Regions from separate parts of the Paenibacillus sp. 2KB_20 genome, predicted to be linked through region 1. Evidence: riboswitches for the same ligand, from Rfam matches in the RefSeq annotation. Region 1 holds a riboswitch; the other holds the start of a gene.
The links. Region 1 has a riboswitch for FMN ahead of AB4124_RS15180 (DMT family transporter). Riboswitches for the same ligand answer to the same signal wherever they lie in the genome.
Positions count from the first base shown of each region.

Region 1 (16,533 bases):
AGCCGATATGTCCCAGGTGTATGACAGCGGCAGTGATTTTGAGAAGATTACAGCCGAGCGTTTACCGAATCATTTCAATGCCAGCAATGACAAAACCGATCTGGACAGCCGCAGCTCCAAGAAAGGACCAGAGCCCGAATATGTAACGGTGGGTAAGGTAGGACAGAAGATGCTGGCTTTTGTCGGCTTGGAGCGCATTGGCGGGGTAATGACGTATGATGTGACGAACCCATCCGATCCGGCGTTTCTGAACTACATCAATACACGGGATTTTAACGGAGGGATTGCATCGGATTCCGGCCCGGAGGGACTGGACTTTATTCCGGCCGCAGACAGCAAGACAGGACGCCCGCTGCTGCTGGTTGCGAATGAGGTCAGCGGAACGGTGGCACTGCTGGAGCTTCAGGTGACCAAAATTACGTTGGATCACTCTTCGCTCACGCTGAATCCGGGCGGTTCCCCGGTACAATTGCAAGCGAGCGTTGATCCCGCTCAGGGCGGATCCAGCGAGCTGGCCTGGAGTTCCTCTGATGAAACGGTAGTTACCGTAGATCCGAACGGTCTGGTTGCACCGGTATCCGTAGGTGAAGCCGTGATCACCGTTCTGAGCAAGGATGGCTATGGATCAGCGGAAGTACCGGTTAAGGTAACGGATGGTTCGCCGGAAGGAGATCCATGGAAATTAACGGTTATGCATACGAACGATACGCATGCGCATCTGTCCGAAGTCGCCAGAAGGGCTGCGCTGGTTAAGCAGGTCCGCAGCGAGGGCGGAAACAGCCTGCTGCTGGATGCAGGGGATGTATTTTCCGGCGATCTGTATTTTACCAAATGGTTTGGATTGGCCGATCTGGCCTTCATGAACTATATGGGTTATGACGCGATGACGTTCGGTAACCATGAATTCGATCAAGGCACCAAGACGCTAGCAGATTTCGTAAGCAAGGCACAATTCCCGCTCGTCAGCGCGAATGTGGATCTTAGTCAGGATGCTAACATTTCGCACCTGATCCGTAAGCCGGCGGTGATCGATACCGATCAGCCTAAGACGACGGCAAATAGCGGGGTATATCCATATGTGACATTACTAGTTGACGGCCAGAAGGTCGGGGTATTCGGCTTAACCACTGAAGATACAGCCGAGACGTCCAGCCCGGGCAAAGATGTGGTATTCAACGAGGCGGTAACCTCAGCTCGTGCAACAGTGGAGGCGATGGAGCAGGAAGGACTTAACATCATCATCGGTCTGTCGCATCTGGGCTACGCCAAAGATCAGGCGCTTGCCGAAGCGGTTGAAGGCATCGACCTCATTGTTGGAGGCCATACCCATACGACGCTCAATGCACCGGAAGTGGTGACGGACAATGAACACGGAACACCAACCGTCATCGTGCAAGCGAATGAATGGGGGAAATACCTCGGCCGGGTCGACTTGCAATTTGACAAGGAAGGCAAGGTCCTCGTCGGAGAAGGCGAGCTCGGCGGCAAGCTGATTCCGGTGGATAGCAGTGTGGCAGAAGACAAGCAGGCCAAGGATATGCTGGCCCCTTATAATGCCGAATTAGAAGAGCTCATGAAGCAGGTAGTCGGTATAGCAGATGTTCTGCTGGACGGTAAGCGCGAGAATGTCCGCTCCAAGGAAACGAATCTCGGCAATCTAATTGCGGATGGCATGCTGGCAAAAGCCAAGGAGCTTAAGAACGCCGATATTGCCCTCACCAATGGAGGGGGTATTCGCGCCGCTATTGATGAAGGTGAAATCACGATGGGCGAGCTGCGCACGGTGATGCCTTTCGGAAACACGCTGTTTGTCATGGACGTCACAGGACAGCAGCTGAAGGACGGATTGGAAAACGGAATTAGCGGTGCGAAATTGGCCGATCTGCCGGGGAAATTCCCGCAAATCGCCGGGATGAAATTCAAATGGGATCCTAGCGCTCCGGCAGGAAATAAAGTGTACGATGTACAGATTATGAAGGGCGGAAGCTATAAACCCCTGGTATTGACCGAAACGTACCGGATGGCAACGAACAGTTTTGTGGCCAAGGGCGGGGACGGATATAAATCCTTTGCCGAAGCGATTGCCGAAGGGAAATATAACGAGGATCTGGGTTATCCGGATTATGAAATCTTCATGGAATACGTGACCAAGCTTGGCGGAAAGGTCTCGCCGAAGGTCGAGGGACGAATTACCGAGCAGAAGAAACCGGTGAATCCAGGTGACGGCTCCTCTCCGGGATCAGGTTCAGGATCAGGCGGTTCGGGAGGCGGTTCTGTAACACCGCCGACAACGCAGCCTAACCCTCCTTCCACGGGTGGAAATACATCATTGCCCAACGTAATGACAGGTAAGGATCTGAAAATAATCGCTGCAGGTGGAGCTGTGGACCACATTACGGTGAAGGAAGAGGCGTGGAAGAAGGCAGTTGCCGGATTGTCTGCGAACGGGCAGCAGGAACTCATTATTCGGGCCCCTGAGTTGAACCGTGCCGCTGAGCTATCCCTTTCGGCAGCAGGTCTGAAGCAGGCGATGGAACGGAATTCGAATACGACCCTGGTGCTGGAGACTGCACTTGGAGCGTTCCGTCTTCCGGTAACGGCTCTGCATTTGGATGAGGCTTTGAAGTCTGTACAAGGCTCCGGAAGCATCCAAGTGAAAATATCCATGACCCCGGCTGGTAGCAGCGTGGTGGATGCTATGACAAGCAAGGCAGCTTCCATGGGCGCCGTGATGGCTGCGAATGGAGCACTTCAGTTTGGCGTAGCGGTTGGCGTGCCGGGCGCAGAGCAAGAAGTAAAGGATTTCGGGAAGCGTGTGGTCAGTCGCATCCTGCCGCTGCCGGCAGGAACAGCTCCGAATTCGGTCACTGCTATAATCTATGACGCCGATGCAGGAACCTTCCGATTTGTACCGGCTGCAGCGACGACATGGAACGGTAAATCGGCCATCGAAGTGAAGCATGCCGGAAACGGCATTTATGCACTGCTGCAGTACAAGAAAACCTTTGCGGATCTAAACGGACACTGGGCGAAAGCGGAAATCGAATCTATGGCTTCCAAGCTTCTCGTGAACGGAGTTAACGCTAACTCGTACGCACCGGGCAAGGTAATCACGCGAGCAGAGTTTACGGCTATGCTGGTCCGTGCGATGGGACTTAGTCCAGTTATCGAGAGCGGAGCATTCAAGGATGTCCAGGATGCCTCCGCGTATGCCGGCGAGATCGGCGCAGCGTTGCGTTACGGCTTGATCGAAGGCGGCACAGATGGTGTTTTCTCACCAAATGCCGGCATGACCCGGGCAGAAATGGCTGTGATGATTACCCGGGCTATGGAAGCGGTAAGTCCGACAAGCCTGCCATACCAGGGCGCGAATGCTGGTAATGAATTCAAAGATCAGGCATCCATCCCTGTCTGGGCGGCTGCCCATGTAGCCAGTCTTACTGAGCAAGGCATCGTGCAGGGTGATAATCAGGGTAATTTCGGAGCACTCGATTTGGTTACCCGTGCACAAGCAGCACTTGTTCTGAAGCGGACTTTGGCAGCATTGAAGTTCATGAACTAAGCGAAGCGGGAATACATTAGAAATTATAAGACCGTCCTTAAGGTTGATCGGAAACCTTTCGGGCGGTTTTTTATATCTAAGTCATTTGTGAGCGATTAAAGAGAAGTGTTCAGGCATCCGATAATTGAAGTAAGGGTTAAAATAACAATTGGATAAGGATGTGAGTTCATGCGCGTTGAGTCAGCATATACATACTGGAGTCCTGTGAAATCGAAGAAAGCCGAACCAGCCCAAGAAGGGTTTGAACAGCTGTTCCAGAAGAACAAGAAGGAAGAAGAGGGCAAGGGAAAGATGGTAACCGTTAGAGAAGGCGGTTATTTGCGTCAGTATATGGTTCGGCCGGATGGGAGCAAAATGCTATTAAGCGAGACGAAGCAGTTCGAGAGTGAAACCGCCGCCAGTTCAACAGATCTATCGATGGCGTTGCCTCGAGCAGGCGGAATGAGCCTCAATACCAAGGAAGCTCTCGATCTGTTATGCCTCCAGGCTGGGGCAGTCGGTACCCGGTCCATCTTCAAGGTATTCGATATAACATAAAAGGAAAATGGCAAAAAATCATACTGGTAACAAATCGATACTTGCTGTATAATTCTCAGTAAGTCTTGGTTGAACGTGAGATTTTTCATTGTATTTAAGTCTAATTTCATTTATTTTGAAAATAGATGTATTTACATGAAAGGATTCATGTTATAATTCAATTCATCAACTAAGCTTATAGGGATTATCGGTTAATTAGTATGGATGCATGACAAAAATAAAACATGAATATGGATCTTCGGGGTAAGGTGAAATTCCTAACCGGCGGTGATGGTTCGTTCCGGCGTGAACGAAACTCAGCCCGCGACTCGCTGCGTTCTGGCACGAACATGAATGCAGCGACTGACTTGGTGCAATTCCAAGGCCGACGGTAAAGTCCGGATGGGAGAAGATCAAAGATGAGTTTGCCGTAGATGGGAAATTTTCCATTCGACGCAGGCTTATTTGATCAGCCCCCGTATACGTCGACACATGTCGATGGCGGGGGCTTTCTGCTAGTAAGACCTCCGTATTCAAGACAGGAGAGGGCAAGATGAGTAATATGAATACAGGGGTCAAAATGAAACCCTATGATTCCGACGCACAGGCAAGTCGACGTTTTAAGGGAGGGTTCTGGCTTGTCGTTTTGGGAGCCGCTCTGTGGGGCGTAGACCCGTTATTCCGGGTCATTCTGCTCAAGAATCTGACTTCGGCTCAGATCGTTTTGCTTGAACACATCATTATATCCTTGATTGCAATCCCTGTATTGTGGAAGAACCGCGAGGAACTAAAAGGCCTTGGCTGGAATCATGTCGGCGCGCTGCTGTTTATATCCTGGGGCGGCTCGGCATTGGCTACCGTATTGTTTACGATGGGGCTGTCGAGCGGCAATCTGAATGCCGTCCTGCTGCTTCAGAAGCTTCAGCCGCTGTTTGCCATCATTTTGGCCAGCTTACTTCTGAAAGAGAAGCTTCCGCGCCATTTCGGGATACTGCTCATTATCGCTTTGGCGGGCACGTATTTACTGACCTTTGGCCTAACCCTTCCGATTGGCCATTGGAACGAGTTTATTCAAGTTGGCAGCCTCTTGTCCTTAGGTGCGGCAGCCCTGTGGGGCGGTTCAACGGTCATGGGGCGCCTGATGGTAGGCAAACTGAAATACGAGACGGTAACCTCGCTGCGTTTCGTGCTGGCACTGCCGCTCCTGACCGTCATTACATGGAGTGAGGGGGCAGCATGGAATATGCCGGCCTGGAATACCGGGGCATTTGCCTTGGTATCACTGAACCTGATCGGTCAGGCATTGCTGCCGGGTCTCCTGAGTTTGCTGGTTTATTATAAAGGGTTAACCACGACCAAAGCCTCCGTGGCAACACTTGCGGAATTGAGTTTTCCTATGGTGGGCGTGCTCATCAACTGGATCGTATTCCAGCAGATCGTGACAGGTCCTCAGCTTCTGGGATTCCTGCTGATCTGGATCGTACTGTTTATCATTTCCAGACAGCAATCCGAAGCTTCTCCACAATTACAATAATTTCATAAAAGTTTGCAAAAAATGCCGGTCCGAAATGGATCGGCTTTTTTGTCGTTACAAAGCTGCCCAATGGACCTGTCGCCCTTGCAAAGGGATCATTTTTTCGAAAGATGTGTAGGGTTTTTGGAATTATAGGTGTCTTATATAGTAGCACCGGATCTATGGCTTGGTTCAACAAAACAGATGGTTATAAAAGGGGGGAGGGTCCATGGAGGATCGGACATTGCTGGATGGGAGGAAATCACCGGTGACGTGCTGGTCAAGCTGTGGACAGACGGGTCCACAATCATGCTGCGCGGAGATAGTCTCAAGCCTTATCTGGCCATCGCCGCGCGTAATCATACTTTGAATGTTTTACGAAAAAGACAGCGGGTCATTGAATCCGAGTTGGAAGATGATGCCGTTTCTTGCCCCTCAGCGGAGGCATTGGCTATTCTCCGGCAGGAGAAGGAAACGATAAGCGGCATGGTGCAGGGTATGGGCGAACCGGATCGCGAAATATTCATCCGCAGGTACTTCTACTTGGAGAAAGTCCGCGATATTGCAAGCAGGCTGAATATGCAGGAGAAAGCCGTCACCGCTCGGATCCGCCGGGCAAGGGACAAACTGCGCATTCATTATGAAACCGAGAATCCGTAGGATTTCTATAAGGATCGTGTCTATAGGAGTGAAGCTTCAAATCGATAGCGAAAGGGGATGGAGGCAAGTGAAGCGGCGAATTGTAGATATTATGGCCAATATCGACAATCAGGAGCTGGACAATCTCCTCCTTACGGAGGAAGAGGAACGCGAGTTGACGCAGCAGATCAGTATGGAACGAATCAAGAACCGAGCGATGAACCGTATTCAAGAGGAGGAAACGATGGTGTTTAAAAACAGGAAAGTAAAAAAATATAAAGCGAGTATCGTTATCGCTGCGGCGATGATTATGATACTTAGCACGACCGCTTTTGCGAGCCAATACATGGATAGTTTGAAGCAGTTCTTCGGTCAATCCGCGTCCATTGCGGAAGATGAGCGATCACCCATACAAGGAAGTGATACCGTGTCCGGGGTGACCATGAATGTTGAAGAAGGCATATATGTCGGTAACAGCGGCTATTTGGTTGTCAGCTTTACGAAAGAGGATGGTACGCCATTCCCAGCGGGTGTTTCGATACCCGGACTTGAACTGAAAACGGAACATAATGTGAATTATATGGTGGGGCAGCAGCTTCTTGACGATAACAAAAAGCTTGTCGGCGTATTTGAGATGGATGCGATGAGTGACCTCGACGGGTTAAAGGCACGGATTACAGCCGATCGAATCACGGCAGCGGACGACACCCATACCTTCGAAGGGCCATGGGATGTTAAATTCACCATTTCTCCCGGCAAGCAAAGAGAGCAGAGCCTGAATCTGACGATTGATGAGGGTGAGGAAGCACTGTCTCTCAGCACTATTAGCGTATCTTCCATCGGTGTGGCCATCGAAGGCAAGCGTACGGACGGTGAGCTGGATAAACTGCCGGAATACACGCCGGAGGTTAAGGTCACCGCCGCGGACGGATCAGAACTGATCCTTCATGCTAGCTCGACAAGTACGACAATGAGAGGGTTTCAATGGCTGTATAATCTGGACAGCAAGAATAACCTTGTTTTTCTGGGGGATATGGATATCAAGAGTATCAGCATTGACGGCAACGTGACGGAGCTGAAGTAAATCTTGAGCTGGCAAGGGGGAAACCTCGAGGGGCAGAAGCGAAGACTTCTGCCCTTTATGCATGATGAATACCTAGGCAGGAATGGAATCCGAAAGCCGTGACGCAACAGGCCATAGCCTGAATGCGCTCACGGCTTTTTTTTAGGCATGGGATCGAATTTTATACATGAGAAAAAAATGTATTGAAATTGTAGAAAACGTCCATTAAAATGAAACTAACTACCATACTAGTTATACTAGTATGGTGAAAATAACTCTCTACATAGGTGGGAGAAGCCGCTGGTTCACTTTGTCAGTCAAACGTTCAAGATACGGGAGTCTATTTTTTGAACATAATTGTAAGCGTTTAACATTGGAGGGGGGATTAATAGAGGCCGGATATTACCCATTATTCTGCCGTAACAGTAGCAGCCTGTTTATAGCCGCAATAAATGAAAGCGATTTCATAACGAGAGTTGAATGGAGATGGATAATGAAATACGGCCGTATTCCATGAATGAAGAGGTATGAGAAGAGGCCATACGGAATGGAGTGAATAACGTCGATGGAGCCAAAAGTTGTAAATCATTCTTTGCCAGCAGTGAAAACAGCAAAGAAAACACCCAAACTTAAAACCGTCGCTGCCCTGGTCCGGAAGGATTGGCAGCTGTATTCCCTGTTGATTTTGCCGGTTATGTACCTGCTCATTTTTAAATACGGACCGATGATTGGCAACGTGATCGCTTTCAGGCGATTTATGCCCGGAGGCAGCATCTACGGGGAGAAATGGGTAGGACTCCACTATTTCAACATGTTTGTCCATGACCCTGCGTTCTGGAACGTGTTCAAGAACACCCTGCTTCTTGGTGCGTTGTCCTTGCTCTTTACGTTCCCGGTTCCCATCATCTTTGCACTGCTGCTGAATGAGGTGAAGAGCAAGCGATTCAAGAAATTCGTCCAGACGGCTTCTTATCTCCCGCACTTTTTGTCCATCGTGATCGTTGCCGGGATGATCCTGCAATTGACGTCGGTTAATGGCTCTGTTAACTCGCTTGTTGAGTTCTTTAATGGAGAACGAATCAATTTCATGCAGCGCGCCGAGTGGTTCCGGACGATCTATATCTCTTCGGAAATATGGCAGGGCATGGGCTGGGGCGCGATTCTGTATCTGGCCGCATTAACGACGATTGATGAATCCCTGTACGAGGCGGCGAGGATCGACGGGGCTAACCGCTGGAAGCAAACGCTGTTTGTCACGATTCCGGGTATCCTCCCGACAATTGTGACGCTGCTGATCCTGAATATGGGAGCGTTCCTCGCGGTAGGGTTCGAGAAAATATTGCTGCTGTACAATCCGGTCATCTATGAGACGGCCGACGTCATCTCGACTTACTTGTACCGGGTCGGTCTCGTATCAAACAACTTCAGTTATGCTACAGCCATCGGATTGTTCGAGTCCGTGATCGGACTTATATTGGTCTTCTCCGTGAATGCGATCTCGCGAAGACTGACGGATCGAAGCTTATGGTAAGGAGGGAGCGCCTATATGAAGGAATCAAGATCCTATAAGGCATTCAAAGTGTGCAATGCCATTATTCTGCTGTTCGTTGTCTTCATCACGCTGTACCCCTTCCTGAACGTGGTTGCTCAATCCTTCAGCAGCGAGTCGTACATCAACTCAGGGAAGGTGAACTTAATTCCCAGAGGCTTCAATATCGATACCTACAAAACCGTGACCAAAGACGCCATGTTCTGGACGAATTACAAAAACACCGTCGTTTATAGCGTGGTTGGCACTGCGATATCCATGTTCTTAACAACGATCTTTGCTTACGCCTTATCCAAGAAAAGGTTAGTAGGCCGCAAGTTTCTGACGATGTTTGCCGTGTTCACGATGTTCTTCAATGGAGGGCTGATCCCGAACTATGTGCTCATTAACAGCCTCGGCTTCAGCAACTCGATCTGGGCCATTGTAATCCCGGGAGCTATCAGCATCTACAATATGCTCATCATGAAATCCTTTTTTGAAAATATGCCGGAAGAGCTGGAGGAAGCCGCGGCCATTGACGGCCTGAACACCTATGGCATGCTGTTCCGGATCGTGCTGCCCTTAAGCAAAGCGGTGATCGCGACCATGGTCCTCTTCTATGCAGTCGGGCACTGGAACTCCTGGTTTCCGGCCTTTCTGTACCTGGATCAGAAGGAACTCTTCCCGGTCACGATTTATTTGCGGAACATGATAGCGGGCGCGACAGGCGTGACTTCCGCAGGCGCCACTTCTGCCGATAACTTGACGCAGATATCCGCCAATATCAAATCGGTGACCATGGTACTGACCATTTTGCCGATATTGACGATTTACCCGTTCGTGCAGCGATATTTCGTAACCGGCATCATGCTTGGGTCCGTAAAGCAATAGGATTATCCATCCGATTGGCCATTATTGATATTTTGGGGGGAATAGGAAAATGAAAAAAAGTCCTCGTTCGTTTGCTGGCAAAGCTTTATTAATATCGTTGATTGTTGCGGTATTGGCGGCGTGTACCGATAAAACAGGCGGCAAAGAGGCCGAGAATCAAGATAAGGGCGCCATGGAAACTTACGCGGTAGGCGATACGTTCAAGGCGACGGAGCCCTTCGATTTGTCCATCCTTTACAGCGACCAGCCAGCTTATCCTTACAAGCAGGACTGGATGCTTTTTGCTAAACTAAAAGAAATGACAAACGTGACCTTGAAGCCGACGATCGTGCCGATGAGTGATTACAGTCAAAAGCGCAGTCTGCTGATCAGCTCCGGTGACGCTCCGCTGGTCATTCCGAAGACTTACCCCGGGGAGGAATCCGCGTTTGTGGCTTCCGGTGCAATTCTGCCGATTAGCGATTACATTGATCTGATGCCGAATTTCAAGGCCAAGATCGAGAAATGGGATATGGAGAGCGAACTGGAGGGACTTCGCCAAGAGGACAAGAAATATTATGTGCTTCCTGGCTTGCATGAGGCGGTGTGGCCGGACTATACGCTGATCGTGCGTACGGATATTTTCGAAAAGCATAACATCGCGATTCCGACCACCTGGGATGAGCTGTATACGGCCATGAAGCAGCTGAAGCAGGATTACCCGGACGTTACGCCGTTCTCCGACCGCTTCAAATTCAACAGTACGCTGAACATCGCGGCTACGGGCTTTGGCACCAAAGGCGGATGGGGTTACGGCAGCGGACTTACGTATGAGGAAGACACGGATGAATTTGTGTATACGGCAGTAACGGATGAATATAAGGATATGCTGGCCTACTTCCACAAGCTGGTGGATGAAGGATTGCTGGACAAAGAGAGCTTTACCCAGGATGACGATCAGGCTGTGCAAAAGTTCGTGACCGGCAAATCCTTCATCATTAACGGCAACTCCCAGACCGTGGTCCAGCACCGTAATGATATGGACAAAACGCTGGGCGAAGGCAAGTATGCAATCAGCAAAATCACGGTTCCCCGCGGCCCGGCAGGCCAGCTGATGTCCGGCAGCCGACTCGAGAACGGAGTGATGATCTCTTCCAAGGTGAAAGAGAGTGAGCACTTTAAAGCCATCCTGCAGTTTATCGACTGGCTCTATTACAGCGATGAGGGACAGGAATTTACGAAGTGGGGCGTAGAAGGCGTGACGTATACCAAGGAAGGCGGCGTACGCAAGCTGATGGACGACATTAACTACAACGGACTGAATCCGAAGGGAACGAAGGATCTGCGGATCGAGCATGGCTTCTCGGGCGGGGTGTTTGCATACGGCGGTACAACCGAGCTGCTTCAATCCATGTTCAGCGAGGAAGAGCAGCAGTTCCAGAAGAGCATGAGCGAAACGAAAACCGTCGTGAAGCCGGAGCCGCCGATTCCGTACTCGGTCGAAGAACGCGAGCGAGTGACGCTTTTGAGCACGCCGCTGAAGGACTACACGGATCAGAACACACTGAAGTTCATTCTGGGCGACCGCGATCTCGCCGAGTACGACAAGTTCGTGAAGGAGCTGGATAGCCAGGGCGTGGGACAATACCTGGAGATTGCGAATAAGACTTATAAAAATTATAAAGAGCAACAATAACTAACGGATCAACAGGCTGTCGTTTCTTTTTGGAAAGGCAGCCTGTTTTCAACTTCGGACGGTTACGATGCTCCTGCAATGTTGACGACAAGGAGGTTGTTCTAATTTGAGTGTGACCGTTCAAGACGTAATCGACCGGTTAACAGAACCGGCGGGACAGGGATACTTTGAATCCACGGTGGACAGGGTTGTAGCTGGAAGCGCGGATGCCATCGTTCATGGCATTGCCGTCACGTTCGCCGCCTCGCATTCGGTTTTACAGAGAGCCATACAAGCGGGAGCAAACCTTGTGATTACCCATGAGGGGGTCTTTTACAGCCACCATGAGGATGGAGTGGAAGGGATGCAGGCAAGTGCTGTCCACCAGGATAAAATAGACCTGATCCAATCCGCCAATCTAACGATTTACCGGTTTCATGATGCGCCTCACAGGTACGTTCCCGACATGATTACGCAGGGATTGGTTCAGGCGCTGGACTGGGAACCATATATCGATAAGTACCTTCCGACAGCGGCCGTAGTCACACTGCCCGGAGAAATGACAGTTCAGGATGTTGTGGAAGATATAAAAAGAAAGCTGAATCTTCCGTATCTTCGTTATATCGGGAACCAAAGAGGAACATGCTCCAGAATCGGCATAACCGTTGGCTACCGGGGCGGCGGAACGCACGCCATTCCCCTTTGTGTGAATGAGCGGCTGGATCTTCTTATCGCCGGCGAAGGCCCGGAATGGGAGACGCCCGAATACATCGGCGATGCGGCGGCCCAAGGCCGAAACCCGTCCATGCTCCTGCTTGGCCATGCCGCCAGCGAGGAGCCCGGTATGGTCTGCGTGGCGGAGCGGCTGCGAGAGTTTTTTCCGAAGATTCCCGTACATGATATACCGTCCGTGCCCTTGATTCAGGTAATATAGAGGGAGGATAACGTAAGCAAAGAGAACATAGAGCATAGGAGAAAGAGGTAACGTATATATGTCAACAGAGCAAAAGATTAAAGGCTCTACCAGGGAATATTCATATCAGCTACTGAAGGACCGGATTTTCCATCTGGAGCTGGAGCCGGGTACGAAAATCTCGGAAAAAGAAATTGCGGATGAATTGAACGTCAGCCGAACGCCGGTCCGGGAAGCGTTCATGAAACTTGCCGAGGAGGAACTGCTCGACATCATTCCGCAAAGCGGGACAATCGTATCCCGTATTAATCTCAGGCATGTTGAGGAAGGCCGGTTTATCCGGGAGAAGATCGAGAAGGAAATCGTGGCGCTCGCCTGTGAGTTTTTCCCCGAAGAGTTCCGTTTCCGTCTGGAAACCAATATTGCGCTTCAGGACGTATGCGCGGGCAACCATAATTTCTATAAGCTGTTTGAGCTGGACGAGGAGTTCCATCAAATTCTGTTTGAGGGTACGGGCAAAGAACGGACCTGGAAGATGCTGCAGCAATTGAATATTCATTTCAACCGTCTGCGGCTGCTTCGCCTGTCCAAGGATTCAAACTGGGAGCATATCATCTCGCAGCATAAGGAAATATATCAGCTGATCGTCCATAAACAAGCGGAGCAGGCCATGAACGTGATGGAGCGTCATCTGCGTCTTGTCGTTGTGGAGCAGGATATTTTACGCGAGAAGTACCCGCATTATTTTATTTAACAAGCGATATCATTCATTAAAAAACAATGACCCGCAGGAGTGTCACTTGGGAGCAAGTGAGCTGCCTTGCGGGCCATTTTTCATTAAATCGATCTGTGGATGACACGGTCAAGCATTTGGGCCACGTGGGATGGACCTTGATCCAGATCCTGTTGATCCAGGGTTACCCAGGAATGCTGTTCATCCATATCGAGTGATCGCTGGAGCCAGCCTGAAACGCCTCTGCCTCTGCGGTCGACTTCGACCAGAACGGAAATGCCGTCCTGCTCCGGATAGAGGATCAATTCAAGCTCTGTGATATGGCCGGCATAGGAGGAGCCAGGATAAAATTCAATTTCTTGCACAAATGGAACACCCCGGCCTAATCTAGGATGATATTCGCATGTTGCTATTTTGAAGCTGAAGCCAAGGGCTTCCACGGCGTCAAACACAACGGATGCGTCCGCTTTCGGTTCAACGTCGATGAAATCACGATCCTTCGGATCGATGGCATTATCGATATCGAGTCCGGTATGGATCCATACCGGCTGCCGTGAAATGGTGAGCGGTGTTTCTAACGGCAGGGGAAAAGAGAATGGTATTTCCTGTTGATCGCCAGGCTTCAACGTGAGGCGGCTGGAGATATTGATTTTGGCAAGGGTATAGGATTCTATGTATTTCTTGTCGTCGCTTTCCTTGGTATATTCCGTCATCACTTTCAAGTAAATGTGGTCGACTGTCTGCTCTACGTTCCCTCCCTTAATGTGAATAATGCCGCGTACCTCTTCACCCGGATAATAGGAGGATTTCTCGAGATGCGTATCGATCTGGGCTGCTCCAATTCCTACACTGGCTAGCATTTTGTTGAAAAACGACATAAAAGATACCTCCATATGAGAATGTATGATAATGGAATTATACGCCGGGGGATCACCTCTGGTTTCCGAATTGCAAAAATATTTTTTTGCGGTTTTACGCGGTGAAGATGTTGACGCCAAGGAAGCAGAAGAACACCGATGAAATCGGGAAAAAGAACACGGCCCGTTAGCATTCGCAGGTTCGGCATGGTATATTGGACACGATACCATTAAGGATGGAGAAATCAAGGCATGAGTGAACAACGACGTTCTGGACAAGGAACCAAAAACAACAAATCAACGGCATACGGGAATAAGCCGGGTGAGCGGACTGCAGCGAACCAAGCTGGGGCCAAGCCGGCTTTTAAGCGTGAACATAGGAAGAACAAGGATTCGTTATTGTCTTCATCGTATTCGAAGGCGAAACCATCCGATAAACATAAGCAAGAAGTACGCGGGCCAAGGCCTTCATCTGGACGTGAGCACGCAGATGAGCTGCAAGCCGGTGACATTATAGTCGTTACGATCAAACGGCTTGGGATCAACGGCGAAGGAGTCGGCTATTACCGCCGCAAGGCAGTGTTTATTGACGGAGCGATCACGAACGAAGTCGTCAAAGCCGAGGTAAAAGAGGTCCAGCCTAAATTTATTAAGGCACAGCTGGTAGAAGTGGAGAAGCGTTCGCCTCACCGTATTGAGCCTCCTTGCCCGGTGTTTGGTATTTGCGGCGGATGCCAAATTCAGCATATCTCTTATGAGGGACAGTTGCATGCCAAGACGGATATCGTGCGTGAAGCATTCAGCCGATACGCAGGACGTGACGACGTGAAGTTTAAGCCGATTCTCGGCATGGAGCACCCATGGGATTACCGGAATAAAGCACAGCTGCAGCTGAAACGGAAGGGCCATGAAGTGATCGCAGGGCTCTATGAAGCGGACAGCCATACGATTGTGGACATTAGCGGCTGCCCGATTCAGCACCCGAAGGTGAATGAAGCGGTGGAGAAGGTCAAATCCGTCCTCGAAGAATTGCGGATTCCGCTGCACAAAGAGAATGGAAACAAGGACGGCGTACGGACGATTGTGGTTCGCCACGGCTTCCAATCCGGGGAGATTCAGGTGACACTGGTCACGGCCGGAAGCAAGCTGCCAAGGCAGGACGATCTCGTTCGTCTGCTGCGCCTTACCATTCCGGAGGTGAGCGGGATTTCACTCAATATCAATCCGAAGAAAACCTCGCTCATCTTCGGAGACCGGACGATCTCGCTGTGGGGAGCCGAGAGCATGCAGGAATCGCTGAGCGACCTGCAATTCTCGCTGTCGCCCAGAGCGTTCTTCCAACTGAATCCGCAGCAGACGGTCAAGCTGTATGAGTCGGTCCGGGGGGCAGCCGGATTGACGGGGAAGGAAACCGTCATCGACGCCTACTGCGGAACCGGCACGATCGGGCTGTGGCTTGCGCCTTATGCCCAGGAGGTGCGCGGGATCGAGGCGATCCCTGAAGCCGTCGAGGATGCCAAGGCCAATGCGCAGCGAAATGGACGTGCTAACGCGAGCTTTCACGTCGGCCAGGCAGAGGAACTGCTGCCGCGCTGGGTCAAGGAGGGCATGAAGCCGGACGTCATCATTGCCGACCCACCGCGCACCGGCCTGGACCCGCGCTTCTTGGAGACAGTGCTCCGCACCAAGCCGAAGCGGTTTGTGTACGTTTCTTGCAATCCTTCAACCCTGGCGAAAGATTGCAAGGTTCTGCTGGAGGGCGGCTATGAAATCGAATGGGCGCAGCCTGTCGACATGTTCCCGCAGACAAGCCATGTGGAAGCGGTAACGTTGTTGGTGAGGAAAGAATAGATGAGATGTGATAGTGTTGCTCAAAGTTATACGGCGTGGTGGGTATCGCACATAATTGTATCAGGGGGGAATCTAACTTGGCAAAGGAATTGTCAACAGAGCAACGTGAAGGGCTACTCCATACATTGAAAGCCCGCTATGAGAAAAACATGTACCGCCATATAGGCCTGGAATGGGATGACATACAAGCAAAGCTCGTAGCAAATCCTGAAAAACTGTGGTCACTCCATGAAATGGAGATAACTGGCGGAGAGCCGGATGTTGTAGGTCATGACAACAAGACGGGCGAATACATTTTTTATGATTGTTCAGCCGAGAGTCCAAAAGGCCGCCGAAGTATTTGTTACGACCGTGAAGCGCTGGAATCAAGAAAAGAACACAAACCGAAGAATAGTGCTGTTGAAATGGCAACCGCCATGGGCATAGAGTTGCTATCGGAAGAACAATACCGGGAATTGCAAAAACTTGGAAATTTTGATTTGAAAACATCGAGCTGGGTGGTAACACCTGCCAGTATTAGAAAACTCGGCGGAGCCATTTTTTGTGATCGCCGCTACGATACTGTCTTCGTGTATCACAATGGAGCGGAATCATACTATGCTGCCAGGGGATTCCGTGGCTCGCTAAGGGTCTGAATTTTGAAGGGATTTTCGATAAATGTACGGTAGGACAAAAAGATGAGATGTTTTGATGGAACTACACAGAGGGGCGGAAAGCTCCTCTTTTTCGTATAATCATAACCACTCGGAATTCCTTCCTGTAATGGACCCCCCATACCACCGCGGTCGACAACCCCCCTTTTCTATGATATGG
Region 1 is NZ_JBFRHH010000005.1:100,524-117,056, reverse strand. Features, by position in the region: gene AB4124_RS15190 (choice-of-anchor I family protein) at 1-3,562, shown strand, start outside; gene AB4124_RS15185 (hypothetical protein) at 3,731-4,099, shown strand; FMN riboswitch at 4,330-4,496, shown strand; gene AB4124_RS15180 (DMT family transporter) at 4,632-5,612, shown strand; gene AB4124_RS15175 (RNA polymerase sigma factor) at 5,748-6,251, shown strand; gene AB4124_RS15170 (hypothetical protein) at 6,319-7,314, shown strand; gene AB4124_RS15165 (ABC transporter permease) at 7,859-8,824, shown strand; gene AB4124_RS15160 (carbohydrate ABC transporter permease) at 8,840-9,712, shown strand; gene AB4124_RS15155 (ABC transporter substrate-binding protein) at 9,762-11,387, shown strand; gene AB4124_RS15150 (Nif3-like dinuclear metal center hexameric protein) at 11,494-12,300, shown strand; gene AB4124_RS15145 (GntR family transcriptional regulator) at 12,359-13,033, shown strand; gene AB4124_RS15140 (sporulation protein) at 13,117-13,890, opposite strand; gene rlmD (23S rRNA (uracil(1939)-C(5))-methyltransferase RlmD) at 14,122-15,720, shown strand; gene AB4124_RS15130 (DUF4256 domain-containing protein) at 15,798-16,355, shown strand.

Region 2 (16,533 bases), on a different contig from region 1:
GGTAATCGATATGACGGATTGTTTATTATCCGGATCCACATCCTTATACTCCACCTCGGCAGGAGACGTCATGCCGTCTTCCAGCATAATCCCTTGGCGAAGCTTGTCCAGTTCGGTGCCATGGGGCACCCCTTTCACGGTAGCCAAATAAGTCTTGGGTACATGATATTTAGGGTGGCTGAGCAGATTGGCAAATTCGCCGTCATTGGTCAGCAGCAGGAGTCCTTCTGTATCATAGTCCAAACGTCCAATCGGATATACCCGCTCTTTAATGCCCTTGAGATAATCCGATACAATTTTTCGGCCTTCGGGATCAGAAGCGCTTGTAATGACTCCCTTCGGCTTATTCAGCATAATGTATACCTTTTTCTCATTCTTTATCGGTTTGCCTGAAACCGTAATGATATCCTGGGCTGGATCGGCCTTCGTGCCGAGTTCGGTAACGGTCTCTCCGTTTACCTGCACCTTGCCTTCAAGAATCAATTCCTCGCACTTGCGGCGGGAAGCGACTCCGGCCTGTGCCATAATTTTCTGTAATCTCTCCATGTTCGTTAGGTCACCTCATTCCTAATGATAACCATCGACAGGATAAATCACAAGCGCGTTCCATGGAAAATGTGCCCCGGGACAGGTGTCGGAGTGAGGAAACAAGTATAACGGGGAAATATCATGGAGTCTGGATAGCTCCAAAATGATTTTGCTGGCGGTGAACAGCTGTGTTTTCTGGTCCAGCGACATGGACTGGTAGCCAATATTGAAGTCGCCCTCAAGACAGATGTGAATCTGTCCCGGCTGAACCAGCATGGATGAAGAAGAGACCGAGCCGTCCTGATGGATTTTAAAATCCCAGTTCAGCGGTTCCCGCTCGCACACGGTATGATGAATAACAAAACCCTCGAATTCCATTGCATCACCCCTACTACAATTTGTAACTGCAGCAGTATATGACGCGATGGAATCGAGGGTATAGGCATACGTCATGTTACATAGAAAAAACGCTCCGTCTTACTCAGACAGCCCGCATGTCTTAATTATCCAAACACCAGCAGACATACGGCAATCGCCGCAATAAAACCGATCAAATCGGAGAACAGCCCCACCTTCAGCGCATACCTGCCATTCCGGATACCCACGGCGCCAAAATAGACGGTCAGAACGTACAAAGTCGTGTCCGTGCTTCCTTGTATGGTCGAAGCAATTCGGCCAATCATGGAATCCGGACCGTATGCGCGGATCAGCTCAGTCGTGTAAGCGAGAGAGCCTGTGCCCGTCAACGGCCTGAGAATTCCCAAAGGCAAAATCTCGCTCGGTACGCCTAGCGATTGCAGAAAGGGGCCCGTCCAACCCACAAAAAACTCAAGCGCACCGGAAGACCGAAATACGCTAATGGCAACCATCATGCCGACCAAGTGCGGGATAATCCCAATCGCTGTGGAGAAGCCGTCCTTGGCTCCATCCACAAACGATTCATATACGGGCACTTTGCGCGTATAAGCATAAAGCGGAATGAATGCGATAATAATGGGAATAGACCAAGCGGATACGAGATTAATCCATGATAGCAACCCTCATCACCCCTTCACATCCGGGTTCAGGCTTGTACCGATTCCCGGCGGCTTCTGGCGGCGTATCGTCCGTCTTCGATACCATCGGTCAGCCATTATGGCGGCCGCCGTTGCAATCGCAGTGGCCAAAAGCGTGGTACCGACGATTTCCGAAGGATTAGCGGACTCATAATTTAACCTGATTGCGATTAGCGTTGTCGGTATCAGCGTAATGCTGGCCGTGTTTAATGCAAGCAGCGTACACATCGCCGGAGAAGCTGTTTCCTTATCCGGGTTTAACTTCTGAAGCTCCTGCATCGCTTTGATTCCCATCGGAGTTGCCGCATTGCCCAGACCGAACAAATTGGCGCTCATGTTAGACAGTATATATCCCATAGCGGGATGATTCTTCGGTACATCCGGGAACAGGAAGCGGACAACCGGGCCCAGCAGCTTGGCAACCTTCTTCAGCAGGCCCGCGTCCTCTGCCAGGCGCATCATGCCAAGCCAGAACACCAGTATGCTGATGAGACCGAAGGAGACAGTCACTCCCGTCTGGGCTCCGTCAAATGCGGCTTTTGTAACACTTTCGATATTCCCGTTCACTGCCGCAAAGCAAACGCCGATCAGTATCATCCCCATCCAAATCAAATTGATCATCTCTTCGCCCCCGTTTGCTGCCCCCGCTCCGTGAGAATCCACGATCTCTTTAGCGAAGGCTAGTTATGATTTGGCCCTGAACAGATGCCTAAGCACCTCTCCTGCAGACTGCCACAGCGACAACGAACCGAGTGGTCCGGATGTGCTTCTTGACTTCTGCAAGACCTCAGGGACTTCAGGAAGCTTGCTTCCTTCCGCATAGACTGGAATTTTGCCGATGCTGACATTATCGAGCAGCAGTTCAATATGACCCCGTAGTCCGAAAGACAAGTCGGGTGTGCTCGCTTTATGCAGGACCAGTTTCTTCACCAAGCGTGCTTCCTCATCATGCGCGAACGCATACGTAAAGGAACTGCCCGTGACGAGTGGATAGCCCTGGATCTTCTGCCCTTTCTCCGTAACCTTTTTCAGTGGAAAATGGGCAAATCCGTAATCCAGCATCTTGGAATGATCATTCCAATCGTTGCCGTCGTTCAGCGTGACCGCCGCAATCTGCTGACCGTTTCGGGTGGCAGAGCTCACCAGGCAGCGGAATGCTTTTTTGGTGTAACCGGTTTTGACGCCGTCCGCCCCCTCGTAGAAACGAAGCATCTTGTTTTTGTTATCCCATTTGTAGTCCCACGCTTCATTCGGATTGGGCGCTTTCTTGGTCGGGGTTTTGACAATCTCGCTAAAGACAGGGTTCTTGAGGGCATAGGCCGTCAGTTTGGCTACGTCATTAGCAGAAGAGTAATGTTCATCATGATCCAGTCCATGGGGATTCATAAAATGCGAGTTCGTCAAGCCGAGCCCGGCCGCCTTCTCGTTCATCAGCAACACAAAGCCTTCTTCCGTCCCCCCGACATGTTCGGCAATGGCCGTCGCGGCATCGTTGCCTGATCGCAGCATTAAGCCGTACAGCAGATTCTCAAGCCTCATTTCCTCACCAAGCTTCAGGAAGATCGAGGAGCCCTCTTTGGCAAAAGCATTTTTGGAGATCTTGACACGATCGTCCAGCTTGCCGTGTTCAATTGCCACGATGGCTGTCATGATCTTGGTCAGACTAGCGATTCTTAAACGCTCGTCCCCGTTCTTACTGTACAGCACTCTGCCGGAAGTGACATCAATCAGTGCAGCTGCCTGCGCATGATTGGCGGGGCCATTCTCATGATCTGCATGCACGGGGACAGCCGTAACCAGCAAGCAGCTTATGGCAATTAACATGGATAACAAAGACTTGCAGTTCGTCCATTTCATTTTCATCATCTTATCCTCCGGTGTTCAGAAATCTTGTACAAGTATATGTCGTTCACGCTAAAGGTATGTCCATTTCGCAATAGAAACGTCTGTCGACGTACTTTCACCAAGACCGCCCCCCATTAAAGTGAAGTTTTTCCAGCAATCAACGGTTTGAGTTTAGCCTCGGCTGAAAGCTTATAAATCCACTAATCTTCACAGCAAAAATCCCTTTCGTTGTGAACGAAAGGGATTTGCTTGCTCCATCAGTACGCAGGCGGAGGCGTGGTGTCGTTCGCGGCATTGCTGCCTGATTGAAACATCGACTGGATTTGATCGAGTAAAAACGGTGTCGCATCAATAATCCGTTCAAACAGATGGGTTTGATTGTCGAGCGGCACGATGTGCACTCCTTCTTTACCCACGACCAGGAAAGCAATCGGCCGAATGGACACGCCACCGCCGCTACCGCCGCCAAAAGGAAGGGCGCTGTGATCGTGATGCGTCCCGTTCGTGGTAGTTGAGTGTGTGCCTCCCGCCTCAACGTTGTAGTCGCTACCGCCGGCAGCGAAACCAAAAGCCACTTTACTGATTGGCAGGATAACGCTGCCGTCAGGCGTATTCACCGGGTCGCCTACAATCGTATTAACGTCCACCATTCCCTTGATGTTTTCCATAGCCGTTTGCATCAAGCCTTGAATAGGGTGTTCTGCCATGATCTAATTCCTCCTTTCACCTTTAACACGCGAACTATAAGTACCAGTCCAGCATACATAGCTTTTCCGCAGGAGATTTTCGCTATGCAGTTTAGCTCTGTGGAAATTTGCGGCGGACCGTTAAAGATTGGCACCACATCGATTTGGGGCATCTCTTCCATGATCAGGCGATACGACATCCATCCCAGAAGCGTATGCTTGATGCCATGCAGCAGCCCGGTCGCTACCGCTGTATCGGCCGCATGCTCAAGCGCAATCCGGGTTGACCAGCGCACATCCATGAGATGAACGGCCGCCATCGTCTTTCTCGTCCATTTTTTGAAACCTTTTGTAGACCACAATACCCGCGCATAGTCCCTGTATCGAATAGTTCTGCTTGAAGGATCCTCCTGCTCTTTCGAACGGAGGGGAATCCCCTGCTCTACGGGAACGGTTTCCTTCTTAAACTCGATCCCACCGTTTGCCAGGTGAAAGGGGACTTCATATTTCCGCGTAATCAATCCGAAGATCATTTTAATTTCCGCCAACAATTTATATTCATCTTTTCTTAGAACCACATCCAGCTTAATCGTTACCTTGGAGCTCAGCACAACGACCAGCAATACGATGAGGAGAACGACCAAACCGACCGCCAGAAAGATCCATACCCTCACGAAGTAACCCCCAAAACGTACTTAGTAAAATGTAATCCGCTTGGCTTAGTATGGCAAAAGTGCCCCCAAATGATGCGAAACGATTCCATGTCCCTGATTTCAAACTTTCGCAAGTGACATTAAAAAATCCCGGACGGTGGATTTCTCCACGCCCAGGATTCTATTACAGCCTATTGTGTTGTATAATGGCTAACTTTCCTCTACATCATCAAACGTAAGTTGACGACCATCAAGCTTATCGAACAACAGCTGCGTTTCCTCTTCCAAGTTATCATTATCCTCAAATTGCGACGGCTCCGGCAATTCCTTGATATTGGCAAGTCCGAAATATTCCAGGAAAGACTTGGTTGTTCCATACAAAATCGGTCTGCCAATCGCCTCGGCCCGTCCGACTTCCTCGATCAGTCCTTTGCTTACCAGCGTATGGATCGCCCGTTCGGCCTTGACGCCGCGGATGTCTTCAATCTCTACACGCGTAATCGGTTGACGATAGGCAACGATGGAGAGTGTTTCGAGTGCGGCTTGTGACAAGGAAGAACGGGAAGGCGAATACGCCAGGCGCTCAAAATACGGAGCATGTTCGGCCAGCGTAGCGATTTTGTAGCTCCCCGCAATCTGTACGATCTGAATCCCCCGCTCGTAACGCTCCCATTCTTCCTTCATGTCCTCAAGCGCTTCGCCAACCAGGCCATCCGACTGCTCGGTGATCTCAGCAATTTGCCTAACCGACAAGCCCTCTTCTCCCGACAGGAACAGAAGCCCCTCAATAATCGATTTCAGCTTCGGATAATCCATCAATGCGTCCTTCCCCTCTCCACTCCATGACGATATCTTCAAACAACTTCTCTTGGTAGCACAAAATTTGCTTCATTTTCATCAGTTCCAAAATGGCCAGGAAGGTTACCACGATTTCATGCCGTACCATCTCTTCGTGAAGCAGCTTGGAGAACAGGATCCTGCCTCCCGGCCCAACCTCCTCCAGGGCATCAATGACCTGACGAATCCGGTCCTTAACCGATATTTCATCCCGCTGAATGCGGGCATACGATGTGCGCTTGACTGCTTTGCTTAATGCTTTTTGAAAAGCAGCGATCAAATCCGAAATATGTAATCCTTGCACCGGATTCTCTTCCACTTCCGGCATGTAAGGCGTGAGGTCTTCGGCTTCCTTGGAATAAATTAAACTGCGTTCCCATTCCTTCTCATGCAAATGGCGGGCGATGCCTTTGTACTTGCGGTATTCGATCAGCTTGGCAATAAGCTCTGATCTCGGATCCATGTCATCTTCTTCATAAAAATCAAACTCGTCCATCTCGATAACCGGAGGCTTCGGAAGCAATAACTTGCTTTTTATAGACAGCAGCGTTGCAGCCATCACCAGAAACTCACTCGTAATCTCCAGCTCCAGCTCCTGCATGTTGTGCAAATAGGCCATGTATTGTTCGGTAATCTCGCTGACGGGAATATCCTGGATGTCGATTTCCGCTTTATCAATCAAATGCAGCAGCAGATCGAGCGGTCCTTCAAACGTTTCCAGCTTGTATAATACGGTCACGGTGAATCCTCCCGCCAAAAAATAAAATGCAGTGCTCTAAAAAAGAGCACTACATTAAATAAGCACTATTTTAGGCTTTTCGTCAAGTTCGCCATCTCGATGGCTGCCATCGCGGAATCCCAACCTTTATTGCCAGCCTTCGTTCCCGCACGCTCCACGGCTTGTTCGATATTCTCCGTCGTGACGACACCGAAAATCGTTGGTACACCGGTCTTCAGGTTAATTGCGGATACCCCCTTGGCCACTTCGTTGCACACATAATCATAGTGCGTGGTAGAGCCGCGAATGACGGTTCCCAAGGTGATGATTGCATCGTATTTGCCGCTTTCTGCCATTTTTTGGGCGATGAGCGGGATTTCAAACGCTCCCGGCACCCACGCGACATCCACTTCGTTCTCCTGTGCGCCGTGTCGCTTCAATGCGTCCAGTGCGCCGCTCAGCAGCTTGCTGGTGATGAACTCGTTGAAACGACCTACGACGATACCGTACTTTAATCCCTCGGATACTAATTTACCTTCAAATATAGTTGCCATGATGGAAAACTTCCTTTCGGTTTGGAGTTTATATAAGGTCAAACATGGGATTTGGGATAACATCGATGTGGTTGCCCGCTGCGCTGACGGCTGCTGCTTCCGATCGCTGTTAACTCCTGATTTCATGATCTATTTTCTGGAGGGAAGAAATCAGGATTTAAAGGCGACCGCTACCGCTTCTCCAGCAGCATTCCGTCCTCTTCGCTGGGTCGTTCCATGAGGCAAACCTCCCCACATGATTGACCTTTTGTTATGTGGTGATTAATTGGTGCTCTCGTTCTGCTCAATATCGTTGAATTTCAGCATATGTCCGAGCTTGGCTTGCTTGGTATGCAGGTAGCCCGTGTTATCCTCGTTCTCCGGCATTTGGATCGGAACGCGCTCGACCACCTCCAAGCCGTATCCTTCGAGGCCTTTGATTTTGCGTGGATTGTTTGTCAGCAACCGGATCTTTCTGATCCCCAAATCCTTCAGGATCTGGGCTCCGATGCCGTAATCACGCAGATCTGCCGCAAAGCCGAGCTTCAGGTTGGCGTCTACAGTGTCGAGTCCCTCTTCCTGGAGCTTGTAGGCTTTCAGTTTGTTGATTAAGCCGATGCCCCGCCCCTCCTGGCGCATGTAGAGAAGAACGCCTCTGCCCGCTTCATCGATTTGGCGGAGGGCCGCCTCGAATTGGGGACCGCAATCGCAGCGATGGGAGTGGAACACATCTCCCGTCAGGCACTCGGAATGCACGCGTACGAGGACAGGCTCATTCCCATCGATCTCCCCTTTTACCAAAGCTACATGCTCTTTATTGTCCACGTCGTTGGTGTAGGCAACCGCTTGAAACACGCCGAAATCGGTCGGCAACCGCACAGCTACCTCTCGCTGGACCAGCTTTTCTTTTTCATTGCGGTAATGAATCAGATCCTTGATGCTGATCAGCTTCAGATCATGCTTCTTCGCAATCTCCACAAGGTCCGGCAGCCGTGCCATTGTGCCGTCTTCCTTGATCACCTCGCAGATGACACCGGCCGGATAGGACCCGCTCAATCTGGCAAGATCGACAGCGGCCTCCGTATGCCCTGCCCGGCGCAGGACGCCTCCATCTTTTGCGATCAGTGGGAACATATGACCCGGTCTTCGGAAATCGGATGCAGATGCATTCGAATCCAAGATACCTTTGACGGTGATGGACCGCTCATAGGCCGAGATGCCTGTCGTGGTATCCTTATGATCAATGGAGACCGTAAAGGCCGTTCCATGATAATCCGTATTTTGGGTAACCATCGGTTTGAGGTCGAGCTCCTGAGCTCTGGCCTGCGTCATGGGCAAACATACCAACCCTCTGCCTTCGGTGATCATAAAATTAATGACCTCCGGAGTTGCCATATCAGCTAATGCGATAAAATCGCCCTCATTCTCACGGTCTTCATCGTCTACGACAATGACGACCTTGCCTTCCTTCAAATCGGTTAACGCCTCTTCGATTGTATGAAATGAAAAGCGCTCATCCATCGCTACTCCTCCTTCTTCTCATGGAGACTCTATGTGAAGCACTCGGCTTAGGCAAATCCATGCTCTGCAAGATAATCCCTGCTGATTCCCGGTTTTGTCCCGCCTCTGCTCCCGGCCCCTTCTGAGCCGTAATGCAGCAGGTGATCTACATATTTTCCCAAAATGTCGCATTCGATATTAATCGTATCGCCTGCTTTTTTATATGCCAGCACCGTCTCCGCCAGCGTGTGGGGGATGATGGATACCGTAAAGGAGGAATCTGTTGTTTTGACAACGGTCAAGCTGATTCCATCCAGTGTGACGGAGCCCTTCGGAATGATATATTTGAATACATCCCCACTCGCGGGCTCAATCTCGTATACCACGGCATTCTGATCTGCCTGCACATTCCGAATGACGCCGACGCCATCCACATGCCCCTGAACGATATGGCCTCCAAATCGACCTCCGGCCGCCATTGCCCGTTCCAGATTCACCTTTCCGCCTGGCTGCAGTTCCTTAAGGTTCGTATTTCTGTAGGTTTCCGGCATCACATCGACCGTAAATATTCCTTTGTCAATCGTTGTGGCTGTCAAGCAGACGCCATTAACGGATACGCTGTCCCCCAGCTTTAAATCATCCATGATCCGGCTAGCGGAAATGCTCAGCAGCATGGCTTCGCCTTTCCGTCCGATACGCCTCATTTCGCCGATCTCCTCAACCAATCCAGTAAACACAGGCTTCCCTCCTTTCTCCTTATTTCCAGACCGGAATCCCGGTGACATAAATATTGTCGCCCAGTCTTTCCGTCTCAAGTCCTGTCAGCATAATCGCTTGGTCCATCTGTTCATACCCGCTGAACATGTAACTTCCAGGTGCATCATACCCGCCGATAATCTTAGGGGCGATAAACTGGATGAGCCGATCCACCAGCTTTTGTTCCAGCATCGAGCCATTTAGAGTACCGCCACCTTCCAGCAAAATGGAGGCAATCCCCTTCTGTCCCAGCTTCGCCAGCGCAACCTTCAGATCCACACGTGGACCTGGCCCGCAGGGGATGACCTGAACGCCCAGCTCTTCCAGCCCGATCCGCTTCGTCTCATCGGCCTTCTCCGTCGTCAAGATCCACGTTGGCGCCAATCCGTCTGTCACGACATGGCTGTCGGGCGGGATTCGCAGGCTGGAATCCACGATGATCCTAATCGGATGCAAACCTTTCACGCCAAGTCTCGTTGTCAGGTTCGGATTATCCGCGATAACTGTTGACACGCCAACCATGATGCCTTGATGGCGATGACGCAGCGTATGCACAAGCTCTCTTGATTCTTCATTGGATATCCACTTGCTATCGCCGGTTTTTGATGCGATTTTTCCGTCCAGCGTGCTGGCTGTCTTTAACGTTACGAAGGGCTGACCCGTCGTAATGAACTTAATGAAGGTTTCGTTCAAGCGAAGCGCACGTTCCTTAAGGACACCGGTCTCAACCCGAATTCCCGCTGCGCGCAGCATTTGAATCCCTTTGCCCGCAACCAGAGGATTAGGGTCCTCGCAAGCAACAACCACTCGCTGAACACCCTCGGCAATCAGCCTCTCGCTGCAGGGCGGCGTCGTACCATAGTGACTGCAGGGCTCCAGTGTCACGTACACCGTACTTCCCGCCGCTTTGCTGCCAGCCATATTCAGGGCATGAACCTCAGCGTGCGGTGTTCCGCGCTCCAAATGTGTTCCCACCCCTGCAAGCGCGCCATCCTTAACAACGACACAGCCAACCACCGGATTTATCTCGGTTTGACCCTGAGCACGTTCAGCCAGGTCCAGCGCAAGTGACATATAGAATTCATCGTTGACGATATCCATGGTAAACATGCCCCTTTCCCAATGTTCACATAAAAAAGCCCTGCCAAAGATTCAGGGAATCCTTAACAGGGCTTGATAGGAGTTAATCATTGACACACTAAATAACCGTCATAAATGCAGGTTTTGCCTATAACAAACGACCCAAATCCGTTACCGGCGACATCCAATCATCGCGAGCACAGATTTGAATTGCATGTGAAAACCTGCACATAACGCATATCACGTTGTGTGCATAGACACAAATAGCACATGTTGCTTATGTGTCTCTCACTCCTTCTCCCATCCAGACTATACTGTCGGTCCCGGATTTTCACCAGGTCCACCGCATACGGTGTGTAACCAACACACGCGTATCCGGGTCACGGACTAAGACACAGCCATCTGCTTTCAAAAGCTCAATCACTGCGTTCATCACCGCCGGTAGGGAATTTCACCCTGCCCCGAAGGATAAAACATATGAAATTGTTTGATCTTATGAAGAATCTTATCACCACCTTTTGATAATTGCAAGAAAAAACAACTAACTTTTTTAAAGTTTATAACTTTATTCACCAATATGTGTATGGACTCCAGAAGGAGAATACTCCCCATAGAGAGAACAGTTTAGTAGGATAAACACGGGAACTAGATACAGTTAAAAAGGAGCGAGCTGGGATGAAAACTTCGCTGGACATTATCGTCCGTCCTACGGAAATCGACGTGAACGGACATGTAAACAACGCCAAATACCTGGAATATCTGGAGTGGGGCCGTGAGGAATGGTATGAAGCAGGAGGTCTTCAATATGATATGCTGAAACGGCTTGGCGTCCAGACCGTTACCGTCAATATCAACATCAATTACCGCAAGGAGTGCGGCCAAGGCGAACGGCTGACCATCGTGACCGAACCGCATTCTATGGGTCGTACGAGTTATGTGCTGCTTCAGAAGATTTACAACAAACAGGAAGAGCTTTGCGCGGATGCCGCCGTTACCAGTGTGGCGATGGATGTACATACTCGTAAAAGCCGGCCTGTTCCGGAAGAGCTTCGTCAATTATTTCCCGACCCTGCGTAACTCCTACCGGAATAACAATAAAAACAGGCTCACCCTTAAGAGTGAGCCTGTCCTGAACAGAAGCTATTTTTATGCTTCGTATACTTCTACTTTTTCCATTTTATCACGGCCTTTGAATGCATCCACGTACTCCATGCCCTCAACAACTTTACCGAACACCGTATGCTGTCCGTCCAAATGCGGCTGCGGCTCGTAGCATACATAGAACTGGCTTCCGCCCGTGTTGCGGCCAGCATGCGCCATGGCCAAGCTTCCACGCTCATGCTTGTTAGGGTTGATCTCGCAGTTGATGGTATAGCCAGGACCGCCTGTTCCCGTTCCCTGTGGGCAACCGCCTTGAGCTACGAACCCAGGGATTACGCGGTGGAATACAAGACCGTTATAAAACCCGGAGTTTGCCAATTTCTCAAAATTAGCTACCGTGTTCGGTGCATCATTCTCAAACAGATCCAGCACTACCTCTTTGCCGTTCTCCAATGTGATCTTTGCTTTTTTAGCCATATGTGTTATCTCCTTCCGTTATTAGAACGCTTCAATCGATTTTTTTACAATGCATTCTATAGTTTACTATGAATTGAGCCTCGAAGCAAAATGATCTTGTCCCGGTTTGCACATTCCATATCAAGTCCAAGGCATGCCAAAGAGCCCTGACCGCAGCCGGTGGCATTGGCGGGCCCTCTAGGATATTAGAGCCGTAAAACAAACATCCGTTTAGTTCGTTACGGTTTCTTTGGTTACACTTGCCGGCACTACATCGTGGCTGATGATGTCCGCGAGCGACTCGCGGCGTACCACCAGCTTGCTCTGTCCGTCCTTCACGAATACAACCGCAGGTTTACGGATCCGGTTATAGTTGCTAGCCATGGAATAGTTGTATGCGCCTGTGCAGGATACGGCCAGCAAATCGCCTGTTGCTACCTTCGGAAGCTCCAGATCCCAGATCAGCATGTCTCCGCTCTCACAGCACTTGCCGGCAATGGATACCGTTTCTTCCGGCTTCTCATTCGCCCGGTTCGCGAGCAGCGCTTCATATTTTGATTCGTACAGCGCCGGACGCGGGTTGTCCGTCATTCCGCCGTCTACAGCAACGTATTTACGGACCCCGGGAATATCTTTGCTTGTGCCCACCGTATAAAGGGTGGTGCCTGCTTCACCGACAATACTGCGCCCCGGCTCTACCCAAATTTCAGGGAGCGTGTTGTCAATGCCGGCGAAGTGGGTCTTCACCGCATCCGTAATCGCTTTTACGTAGTCGGATACATGAAGCGGAGTGTCCCCGTCCACATATCGGATTCCAAATCCGCCGCCAAGATTTACAACCTCGAACGTAATGCCGAGTCCCGCCTTGACTTTGGCTGCAAATTCTGCAACGCGTGAAACAGCCATCTGAAACCCTTCTACCTCAAAAATCTGGGAGCCGATATGGGAATGAATGCCCATCAAATGAATATTCGCTTGAGCCTCGGCAAGCTTTACCGCTTCATAAGCGGAGCCGTTGCCGATATCGAAGCCAAATTTCGAATCCGTTTGGCCTGTTGAGATATACTCATGCGTATGAGCCTCAACTCCCGGTGTCACGCGAAGCAAAATGTTGACCTTCCGGTTCTTCTCGGCAGCAATCGCTTGCAGCATATGCAGTTCAACTACGTTATCGACAACGAAACAGCCGATTTCCGCATCCAGCGCCATCTCAATCTCTTCCGGCGTTTTATTATTTCCGTGGAAATGAATCCGTTCCGCTGGGAATCCGGCCTCAAGTGCAGTGTACAGCTCTCCGTCGGAAACAACGTCAAGCGACATCCCTTCCTGGTCAGCCAATTGACACATAGCCATCACGCAAAACGCCTTACTGGCATACGCGACTTGGAACTTCAAACCGGACGCCTTGAAGGCATCGATGTATTCCCGGCAGCGATTACGGACCGACTGCTCGTCTACAATATATAGTGGTGTTCCATATTGAGCTTTTAAATCGGATGTGTCACACCCGCCGATTTCCAAATGCCCCTGATCGTTAATCTTGCTAGTACCGTGTAAAAACATGCTTACAATTCCTCCGATCCATTGATTCAAAATAGGGTAATCGAATAATTGTTCACAGTATAGCAGACAACGGAAGGTAATCAAAATGGATTTTTCAACACAACATTTGTGTTATTGTTAATGCTCGCCTCTCGGATTCATTTCAGGGCCCATCTTCGTGTTATCACGTGTTTTGTTGAGAGCCGGCCGTCTTCTTGACATAAGCAGCGGTTTGCGAAACAAAATTTCGCCCATCGCTTTTGCACTAAATGGTATAAACGGCCACAAATAAGATGAGTTATAGGAACGGTGGGTTGCCAGGAGCAGAATCAGAAGCGTCGTCCCGATGACAAAGCCTTTCACCGCGAACAAAGCTGTGGCGAGCAGCAGAATTAGTCTGACAATCCGGTTGGCAAGTCCCAGCTCATAACTCGGGGTCGCGTACATTCCAATGGACGCAACCGCCATATACAGGACGACCTCATTGACAAACAATCCGGTCTTAACAGCGATATCGCCGATCAAAATCGCAGCGATCAACCCCATCGCCGATGCAAGCGGTGTCGGTGTATGAACGGCAGCCAAACGGAGCAGATCCACGCCGAATTCAACGATCAGAAACTGCAGGATAATCGGAATTTTAGCGTTCTCATGCGGACCGATGATATCGAGTCCCGGCGGCTTCAGTTCAGGATGGACAACCAGCAGCATCCACAGCGGGAGCAGGAACATGGATGCAAAAATGCCTATAAAACGTATCCAACGGAGATAAGTCCCCATAAACGGAGTCTGGCGATTCTCCTCGGCATGCTGACAAAGATCCAAAAACGTAGTGGGCATAATCATCACACTCGGCGAAGTATCTACCATGATCACAATTCGGCCTTCGAGCAGATGGGAGGATACAACATCCGGCCGTTCGGAATATCTGACCAGCGGAAAAGGGTGCCAGCCTTTGTTCACAATAGCTTCCTCGAGCTGCTTATCACCGAGAGGAAGCCCCTCTAAATCCACTTCCTGGATTTTGCTGCGAATTGCCTCAACCTGGGTGCGGTCCGCGATGTCATCAATGAAAACCAGGCATACATCCGTTCTCGTCCGCCTTCCGACCTTCATGACCTCTACGTGCAGTCCCGGATCACGAACTCGTCTTCGCACCAGGTTCACGTTGGTAACGAGTGTCTCCGTAAACCCGTCCCTTGCGCCGCGAACCACGCGTTCCACCGCAGGCTCCTCGAGCCCACGCACAGGATATTTCCGGGTATCCAACAAAATGGCGGAATGCGCGTCTTCAATGAACAGCGCACATATACCGGAAAGCACTTCGTTAATCACTTTGCTTAGTCTTTTATCCTGCTCCACTTGGACATGTGGAATATAGCGGGTCATCATCTCGGTAAGTGCCTGGTTGCTCACATCCTCCGGTGTCAGGTACGTCAGCCTTGTCAATATATCTGTCACCACGACATCATTCGTGAAGCCGTTTAAGAAGAGAAGCCCTGCATTTCTGCCGGCAAAGTTCATTTCACGGAATACCACATCAAAAGAAACCCCAAGACCGATAACTTCCTTAAGCACTTTTTTCAGTTCACTCAGCTTCGCGGGGACATGGTCGGTTTGCTGCCAGTAGATGACGGATTCCTCAGTGCTGTTGGAGGTTTCCGCCTCTCTTTTCTCCTTCAGCTCTTGTTCCCCCAACGCTTTGATGGGAATGACCGGAATATCGCTATCCAGTTCGCCGCTATGTGTTGTTTTATCGTCCATAACCTACCTCCTAGCCATTACTATCACTTGCTGTAAACAAACCAATCGAACAGAGAGCCCGCCACCTTACCTGCCACCATGGCCATAAGAAGACCAAACAAATACCCCGTCAATCGGAGCCGCTTGGCCAGAATCGGCAATACGTTCAATACTTCCGTCAATGCAGCTGCCAGCATGCCGATGAATATCCCGCACATTAATCCGATCACGGTACTCACAACCGGTCCCAATGGAATGGACCATCTCCAGAAATCGGCCACCGTGCCGATGAAAGATCCCGCTATTAAAGCCCCTTCATACCAATGAACCCGGCTGTATGTTGCCGTCAGTTGGGACAATCTCGGGATGATGTCCAGCACGATGATGAGCGCTATGACTCCGCCGCCGACGGCGATGCCCCCTGCTACGCCAAGAAAACAGGTGAATATCCCTTGCAGAATGGACAATATCATGGTTCCTTACCTGTCGTATCGGCGCCGGCGTTCATTTTCCGATATTCTTCGGCGACCACGAACTGATCCAGATTTTCCTGATAGAGGTACATTTCCACCTCAAGCGGTGTCGGCTCTTCATTCCATTTTTTCTTGAACAAATGATTGAAGAACACCGTCATCCCAAATCCGAGCCCCAGCGAGTATGCAATCTGGAACAAATAGGGATGCTCGTCTCTTTTCCCCGTCACCATTTCAACGATTCGGATATGAACCTCAAGCATGTTAACATCGGCATGGAAGTTCATAATGGTCAGTGCGGAACCGAAAAACAAGAGCAGCCAAATGAGCGGGAACCACAACTTTGACCGCTTGCTCTCCGGACCGACAAGCTCCACCAAGGTATGATGGTTTCCCATCGGTTCGATATGGGCGCCAGGAATCAACGCTTGAATCCTCGGGATGATTTGAATCAGATCCATGACAAGGCGGTTGCCATCGAGATCCTTCGGCTGCGTAAGCGGCAGGGCTCTAAGCCGTCTCTCCCAGTCGGGATCGCAGACAATGAAGGCGACATCACCTAGTTTGACGGTCTGGTCTCTTGGTAACCGTATGCGGCTCCTTAGCTGCAGAAACACCGTCGGAGTGGGATTAACCTTCATCCGAAACACTCCTTTACTGCTAAATTACCGTTAGTATGGGAAATCTCTCTCCTTTCTACTCGGATTTACCATACTTTCTTATCCGCCAAACGACCAAAAGGTTTACTAAAAAATGAAAAAACGCCGTCCCCTAAGGGCGGCGTTAAGTTTGAGCAGACTTTCGAATAACGGCTGAGGCCCGCTACTGCGCGATCTCGTTCCGTATGCTCTGCAATATTTTTTTCTCAAGTCGCGATACCTGCACCTGGGATATGCCCAGCCGGCTGGCAACTTCCGACTGCGTCTGATCCCGGTAATACCGCAGATAAACTATGAGCCGCTCCCGTTCGGTCAAGCCTCCTATTGCTTCATTCAAGGCCAGCTTGTCGAACCAGCGTTCTTGCGAT
Region 2 is NZ_JBFRHH010000003.1:112,295-128,827, forward strand. Features, by position in the region: gene AB4124_RS09815 (pseudouridine synthase) at 1-546, opposite strand, end outside; gene AB4124_RS09820 (N-acetylmuramoyl-L-alanine amidase) at 568-906, opposite strand; gene AB4124_RS09825 (spore maturation protein) at 1,032-1,565, opposite strand; gene AB4124_RS09830 (nucleoside recognition domain-containing protein) at 1,572-2,204, opposite strand; gene AB4124_RS09835 (D-alanyl-D-alanine carboxypeptidase family protein) at 2,268-3,449, opposite strand; gene ytfJ (GerW family sporulation protein) at 3,686-4,135, opposite strand; gene AB4124_RS09845 (DUF2953 domain-containing protein) at 4,108-4,788, opposite strand; gene scpB (SMC-Scp complex subunit ScpB) at 4,978-5,583, opposite strand; gene AB4124_RS09855 (segregation and condensation protein A) at 5,552-6,343, opposite strand; gene ribH (6,7-dimethyl-8-ribityllumazine synthase) at 6,409-6,876, opposite strand; gene AB4124_RS09865 (bifunctional 3,4-dihydroxy-2-butanone-4-phosphate synthase/GTP cyclohydrolase II) at 7,138-8,376, opposite strand; gene ribE (riboflavin synthase) at 8,424-9,092, opposite strand; gene ribD (bifunctional diaminohydroxyphosphoribosylaminopyrimidine deaminase/5-amino-6-(5-phosphoribosylamino)uracil reductase RibD) at 9,112-10,212, opposite strand; FMN riboswitch at 10,480-10,664, opposite strand; gene AB4124_RS09880 (acyl-CoA thioesterase) at 10,867-11,268, shown strand; gene AB4124_RS09885 (peptidylprolyl isomerase) at 11,338-11,769, opposite strand; gene lysA (diaminopimelate decarboxylase) at 11,980-13,311, opposite strand; gene AB4124_RS09895 (spore germination protein) at 13,429-15,054, opposite strand; gene AB4124_RS09900 (stage V sporulation protein AB) at 15,078-15,506, opposite strand; gene AB4124_RS09905 (stage V sporulation protein AA) at 15,503-16,147, opposite strand; gene sigF (RNA polymerase sporulation sigma factor SigF) at 16,329-16,533, opposite strand, start outside.
Region 2: it holds a riboswitch for FMN, as region 1 does, so the genes downstream of both, ribD (bifunctional diaminohydroxyphosphoribosylaminopyrimidine deaminase/5-amino-6-(5-phosphoribosylamino)uracil reductase RibD) here and AB4124_RS15180 (DMT family transporter) in region 1, are expected to answer to the same signal.